One region of the Mesorhizobium sp. B2-3-10 genome, then DNA from elsewhere that is predicted to be linked to it. Evidence: riboswitches for the same ligand, from Rfam matches in the RefSeq annotation. Region 1 holds a riboswitch; the other holds the start of a gene.
What was found. Region 1 has a riboswitch for cobalamin ahead of FJ943_RS19905 (DUF1636 family protein). Riboswitches for the same ligand answer to the same signal wherever they lie in the genome.
Positions count from the first base shown of each region.

Region 2: another riboswitch for cobalamin. It lies ahead of bluB (5,6-dimethylbenzimidazole synthase); the one in region 1 lies ahead of FJ943_RS19905 (DUF1636 family protein).

Region 1 covers NZ_VFVT01000006.1:372,569-375,971, forward strand. Annotated here, with positions in the region: gene FJ943_RS19900 (winged helix-turn-helix domain-containing protein) at 186-1,385, shown strand; cobalamin riboswitch at 1,415-1,622, shown strand; gene FJ943_RS19905 (DUF1636 family protein) at 1,660-2,094, shown strand; gene cobW (cobalamin biosynthesis protein CobW) at 2,091-3,128, shown strand; gene cobN (cobaltochelatase subunit CobN) at 3,148-3,403, shown strand, end outside.
Region 2 covers NZ_VFVT01000007.1:367,941-371,343, forward strand. Annotated here, with positions in the region: gene FJ943_RS22030 (hypothetical protein) at 1-563, shown strand, start outside; partial or broken gene bluB (5,6-dimethylbenzimidazole synthase) at 680-1,354, opposite strand; cobalamin riboswitch at 1,357-1,540, opposite strand; gene FJ943_RS22040 (histone deacetylase family protein) at 1,719-2,645, shown strand; gene FJ943_RS22045 (exodeoxyribonuclease VII small subunit) at 2,649-2,900, shown strand; gene FJ943_RS22050 (DUF2277 domain-containing protein) at 2,993-3,259, shown strand; gene FJ943_RS22055 (pirin family protein) at 3,299-3,403, shown strand, end outside.

The sequences.
Region 1 (3,403 bases):
CCTTGTTCAAAACACCGAGCTGGACGGCATTCCGGGAGAAACTGGTCCCATCCGCTCCTGTTTGATTTCCTTCGCTTTTAACTCCACTTTTGTCTCCTGACAGGGTTGCCGCCAAAACCCTGCTAGCATGGACGGGAATCACGCCGGGCAATGACGCCAGACAGGTCCATCAGAGACGCATACGCATGAAGGAAAAGATCTCGCTTGCCGCCGCGCGGCGCATCGCGCTCGCCGCCCAGGGATTTCTCGATCCCCGCCCCGCCGGCACGCCGGACCGCCGCCATTTCGCCCGCGTTCTGTCCCGCACCGGCCTGTTGCAGATCGATTCCGTCAGTGCGGTGGTGCGCGCTCATTACATGCCGCTCTATTCGCGTCTCGGCCCCTATCCCCTCGCTTTGCTCGACAACGCCGCCGTGACGCGCAAGCGCACCGTCTTCGAATATTGGGCGCATGAAGCCTCGTTCCTGCCGGTCGAGACCTACCCACTGATGCGCTGGCGCATGCAGCGCGCCGAGCAAGGCGATGAAATGTATCTGGGGCTGGCCAAGTGGGGCCGCGAGCACGCCGCCTATATAGAAGAGATCTACCGCGAGGTCGTCGCGCGCGGGCCGATCGCCGCTTCGGCGCTCGAAGGCCAGAAAGGCTCCGGTGGCTGGTGGGGTTGGAGCCATGCCAAGCACGCCTTCGAATGGCTGTTCTGGGCCGGGCGCATCACCACCGCGCACCGGCGCGGCTTCGAGCGCTTTTACGACCTGCCGGAGCGCGTGCTGCCGCAGGCGATCCTCGATCTGCCGGTACCGACGCCTGAGGACGCGCACCGCGAATTGCTGCGCATTTCCGCCCGTGCCCATGGCGTGGCGACATCAGGCGACCTGCGCGATTATTTTCGGCTCTCGCCGGCCGACATGAAAGGCCGGCTGGAGGAACTGGTCGAACTCGGCGACTTGCTGCCGGTCCGTGTCGAGGGCTGGGACAAGCCGGCTTACCTTCACAAGGACGCCCGTATCCCGCGCAAGATCGAGGCCCGCGCTCTGCTGGCGCCGTTCGATCCGGTCGTCTTCGAGCGTTCGCGCTCGGAGCGGCTGTTCGACTTCCATTACCGCATCGAAATCTACACGCCGGCCGACAAGCGCCAATACGGCTACTATGTCCTGCCTTTCCTGCTCGGCGACAGGATCGTGGCGCGCGTCGACCTCAAGGCTGACCGGCCGGCCAGTGTCCTGCGTGTCCATGCGGCCTATGCGCAGGCCAATGCACCGGCGGAGACTGCGGCTCAACTCTTCGAGGAATTGAAGCAGATGCAGGGCTGGCTTGGCCTCGAGCGGATGGAAATAACGCCTGCCGGCGATCTCGGCCCGGCGCTGTCCGACATCGCGGTGTCGTAAGCTCGCGTTGACACCACTGCCCGCAAGAGCCTAAATCCCATCCAGACGGTCTCCTCTCGGCAAAGGGAGGAGCCAAGAGGGAATGCGGTGCGGGATTGAAGATCCCAAATCCGCGGCTGTCCCCGCAACTGTGAGCGAAGAGCCAAGGCCGAAAGCCACTGGGATTGTCCCGGGAAGGCGGCTACCCAAGGCGATGACCCGCGAGCCAGGAGACCTGCCGTCTGGAATGCAAGAATCCGATCGCCTGGCGGGTTTTCCGGGCAAGGAGCCTGATGTGGATCGCGACAGCAGTTTTTCGGCTGAAACAACCGACATTTCGTCCGGCGGGGATCATCCCCTGGCCGGCATCACGGTCATTGTCTGCGCTTCCTGTCGCGACGAGACCGGCTCCGACGCCCATCCCCGGGCCGGCGAACTTTTGGCCGAAGATACGCGCCAAGCCGCCTCGGGCGAGAAGATTCGCATCCGCACGGTCGAATGCCTCGGCAATTGCAAGCGCCGCCTGAGCGCCGCGGTCCTGCGCGACGGCTGCTGGAGCTATGTGTTCGGCGATCTGACCACGACCAGCGGCGCCGATCTCGTCACCGGCGCGAAACTCTTCGCCACCTCGAACGACGGCCTCATTCCCTGGCGAGGCAGACCCGATAGCCTCAAGCGCGGCCTCGTTGCCCGCATCCCTCCCCTCGACATGCTGAAAGATCGATCATGACAACATCTCTGTCCCGCGTTCCCTGCACCGTCGTCACCGGCTTCCTCGGCGCCGGCAAGACGACGCTGGTCCGCCATCTCCTGGAAAACGCCGGCGGCAAGCGGATTGCCATCATCGTCAACGAGTTCGGCGACATCGGCATCGACGGCGAGATCCTCAAGGGATGCGGCATCGACACCTGCCCAGAGGAAAACATCGTCGAACTGGCCAATGGCTGTATCTGCTGCACCGTGGCCGACGATTTTGTGCCGGCGCTCGACAAGATCCTGTCGCTGACGCCGAAGGTCGACCATATCCTGATCGAAACCTCGGGCCTCGCTCTGCCCAAACCGCTGGTCCAGGCTTTCCAGTGGCCGACGGTGAAGAGCCGCGTGACCGTCGATGGCGTCATCGCCGTGGTCGACGGTCCCGCACTGGCGGAAGGCCGCGTCGCCAATGACATGGACGCCCTGCAGGCGCAGCGCGCGCAGGACGAGAGCCTCGACCATGACGATCCGGTCGAGGAAGTGTTCGAGGATCAGATCGCCTGCGCCGACCTGATCATCCTGTCGAAGAGCGACCTGATGGATGCCGCCGGTTCAGCCCGCGCCAACGCCATTATCAACGAACACTCCGCCCGCGCCGTGAAGATCGTGCCGACGTCTCATGGCAAGGTCGATCCCTCGGTGCTGCTCGGGCTCGGTCTCGCCGTCGAGGACGACATCGAGAACCGCAAGTCCCACCATGACGGCGCATTCGACCATGAGCATGACGACTTCGACACGTTCATCGTCGACATTCCCTCGATCGCCAATCCCGACGAGCTGGCAAAGCGCGTCGCCGCGGCCGCCGAACAGGAAAACGTGCTGCGCGTGAAAGGCTTTGTCGAGGTCGGCGGCAAGCCGATGCGGCTCCTGCTGCAGGCCGTCGGCCCGCGCGTCAATCATTACTACGACCGCGCCTGGACCGCCGGGGACGACCGCCGCTCGCGCCTCGTCGTCATTGGCCTCAAGGGGCTGAACCGCCCGGCGATCGAACGTATCCTCGCCGGCTGATTTTCAGGCCCGGGCCGCGATGCACATCCTCACCACGACCTCCGCCTCGCTCGACGACCTCGCCGAGCCTGTCGATCTCAGGCAGGCGCCGGCGGATATCGTGGCCCTGTCCTTCACCGACAGCGATCTCGCCGGACTGGCCGCGGCGTGGAAGGCCGATGCCGGTCGCCTGCCCTCGATGCGGCTGGCCGCACTGCGCGACCTGCGCCATCCCATGTCCGTCGACCTCTGGATAGACAGCGTCGCCCGCCACGCCAAAATCATCCTGGTGCGCA
Region 2 (3,403 bases), on a different contig from region 1:
GCGCCATCACCGGCCTGCTCGGCGGCATCGCGGCCTTCCTGCCCATTCCTGGCCTGAGCGGCCTGGTTTCGTTCCTCAACACGGTGATTCGCCTGTCGCTGACCTATGTCGACGAGATCATTCTCGGCTACAACATCCGCAACAGTTCGTCCTCGCCGTTCGAAACCGCGCGCCAAGGCGTTGTGCTCTACGCCCAGAACGGCAAGACCATGGTCAAGAATGCCGTCTGGCTAGGGGTCATCATGTGGGGCGTGTCGTTCGTGATTTTCCTGCTGATGCTGGCTCCGGCAGCCGCTATTCTTTACGTCATGCCCGGGCAGCTCGCCGGCTGGGCTTTCGTGCTGGCAATCGTCTTTGCCTGGGCTTTCAAGGCGGCCTTCATCGAGCCGTTCGCCATTGCCTGCCTGATGCAGGTCTATTTCAAGACCATCGAGGGTCAGGTGCCCGATGCCGCCTGGGACGCCAGGCTGGCCGAAGCCTCGTCGAAGTTCAGGGAACTCAAGGACAGGGCACTGGCTTCTTTCGGTGGCTCACGGTGGGGCACTGCCGGCGCGACGAGCTGATCAACCGGCCTCGCCGGCGCACCGGCGACGGTGCCGAGGCGCGCCACTGCTGATTTGAGCGGCGCTTCGCCTTGTCCGCGAAAAGTCTCGCTCATGATAAGCTCGGGCAACGGCAGCCGCCGGCCCCAGCCGTGTGTTTCGAGATCCGGCTTCGGTGCGAATTCGGAAACGCGGCCGACGCAGAGATAGGCGATCGGCGTCACTTGATCGGGAATACCCAGCAAGCTTTTCAGCGCTTGCGCCTCGATGATGCTGACCCAGCCGACGCCGACGCCCTCGGCGCGTGCCGCCAGCCAAAAATTCTGCACCGCGCAGACCGTGCTGTAGAGATCCATCTCCGGATTGTGCCAGCGCCCCAGCGGCGAGCCTTTCGAGCGCTCGCGGTCGCAGGTGATGCAGATGTTGAGCGCGCTTTCGCAAATGCCTTCGAGCTTGAGCTTGCGGTAGAGCGCCTGCCGTTCTGCCTCGATTTCAGGCAGTTCCCGTTCTCGCGCGGCCAGGAACAGGTCGCGCACTTCCGCCCGCCGCGCGGCATCGCGAATGACGATGAAGTTCCAGGGTTGCATGAAGCCGACCGATGGCGCGTGATGGGCGGCAAGCAGCAGCCGCGCCAGCACTTCGTCGTCGATCGCTTCCGATGTAAAATGGCTGCGGACGTCGCGCCGCGTAAACATGGCGCGGTAAACAGCGTCGCGCGCAATCTGGTCAAATCCATCGCCCATTGGAGCGGTCATAGCTTCCGGCATCGCTTGTCCCCTTGCGATTGCAATCGATGTCATCCGCCTGACCATGCGGATGACGATGCCTGCCAGGCCGGTCTTCTGGCTCGGGATCAACCCGCGTCCGGTGCCTTCCCGTCATCGACAGTGGCATTTTACCGGCGCGGTCCCCCTCACAGCGTTGGGCACGCCACGGAGTTCAACCGTGTTCCCGATTCTCCCGCCAAGGCATTTGCAGCCAAGTGGAATCACTTGGCGTCGCAGAATGTCGCTAAAACAAACAGCCCGGCGGGCACCAGGCAGTGGTTGCGACCTTACGCCGAAGGGCCGGCGCCGCCAATGCCCGCAGCGATATGAATGGACGCAGGTTCGATTTTCCCCAGCGATCAAGCCGCAACGCATGGCCATCACGACGCCGGGGCACTAGATAGGGGGCATGGCCACCCGTCTCTACACGCACCCGATCTTTCTCGAACACATCACGCCGCCCGGTCACCCCGAGCGGCCCGACCGCCTGCGCGCCATCGAGCGCGTGCTCGACGACGAAGCTTTTGCCACGCTTGACCGCGTCGAGGCACCGCACGGCGACGAGGCGACCATCCTCTACGCGCATCCCGCCGATTTCGTCGCGCGTGTCCGCGCCGCCATCCCCGACGAAGGCATTGCCCGCATCGACGCCGACACCACCGCCAGCCCGAAAAGCTGGCAAGCGGTGATTACGGCGATCGGTGCCGCCAATGCTGCCGTCGACGACGTCTTTGCGGGCCGCGCCGACAACGTTTTCGTCGCCGCCCGTCCGCCCGGCCACCATGCCGAAAAGACCACGGCCATGGGCTTCTGCTTCTTCAACACGGCGGCAATCGCAGCGCGCCATGCGCAGAAGAAGCACGGCGCCGAGCGTGTCGCGGTCGTCGACTGGGACGTGCACCACGGCAACGGCACGCAGGATATTTTCTGGGACGATCCCTCGGTGCTCTATTGCTCGACGCACCAGATGCCGCTTTATCCCGGCACGGGCGCGAAGAGTGAGACCGGCGCCGGCAACATCGTCAATGCGCCGCTGGCGCCTCGGACGGGCAGCGAGGTGTTTCGCGATGCGTTCCTGTCGCGCGTGCTGCCGGCACTCGACAATTTCGCGCCGGATCTGATTATCGTTTCGGCCGGCTTCGACGCGCACCATCGCGACCCGCTGGCGGAAATCAATCTGACCGAGGACGATTTCGACTGGGCGACCGGCCAGCTGATGCAGCGCGCCGCAATCCACGGCGGCAACCGGCTCGTCAGCCTGCTCGAGGGCGGCTACGATCTGCAGGGATTGGCATTTTCGGTCGCCGCCCATGTCGGGCGACTGATGAAAGGATGAATGATGACCGGTGAGATCAACGAAGACGTCAAGGCGATGAGCTTTGAACAGGCACTCGACGCACTGGAGAAGATCGTCGATGATCTGGAGCGTGGCGACGTGCCGCTCGACCAGTCGATCCGGATTTACGAGCGCGGGGAGGCGCTGAAGGTTCATTGCGACCGGCTGCTGAAGGCCGCCGAGGACAAGGTCGAGAAGATCAGGCTGTCGCGCGACGGCAAGCCGGTTGGAACCGAGCCGCTCGACGCGGACTGAGGTCCGGAGCAGCCTTACCGGTTTTTGGACACGATCATCATTGAGGATACAGTTCGTCCCGATTGAAACGGACAAGAGGAGATACGGAAGCGATGTGCAGAAACATCAAGACCCTGTTCAATTTTGATCCGCCGGCAACCAACGACGAAGTCCGCGACGCGGCACTGCAGTTTGTCCGCAAGCTGAGCGGCACGACGCGGCCTTCTGCCAAGAACCAGCATGTGTTCGATCATGCGGTCGAAGCCATCGCGGCATCCGCACGCGAATTGCTCGATTCCCTCGAAACCCACCAGCATCCTCGCAATCGCGAAGAGGTGGCGGCCAAATTAAAAGCGAAAGCGGCGATCCGGTTCGCCTGATATGCCCAAGCGCCCACTGACCGCTGACGAGGAGAGTTCATGAGCTTCTTCCCCGGCAAGGACCCTGAGGCCGGCGATGCCTTCGCCAGCGACCAGATCGAGCTGATGGTTATCCCCAACGCCAAGGACATTGGCGGTTTCGAG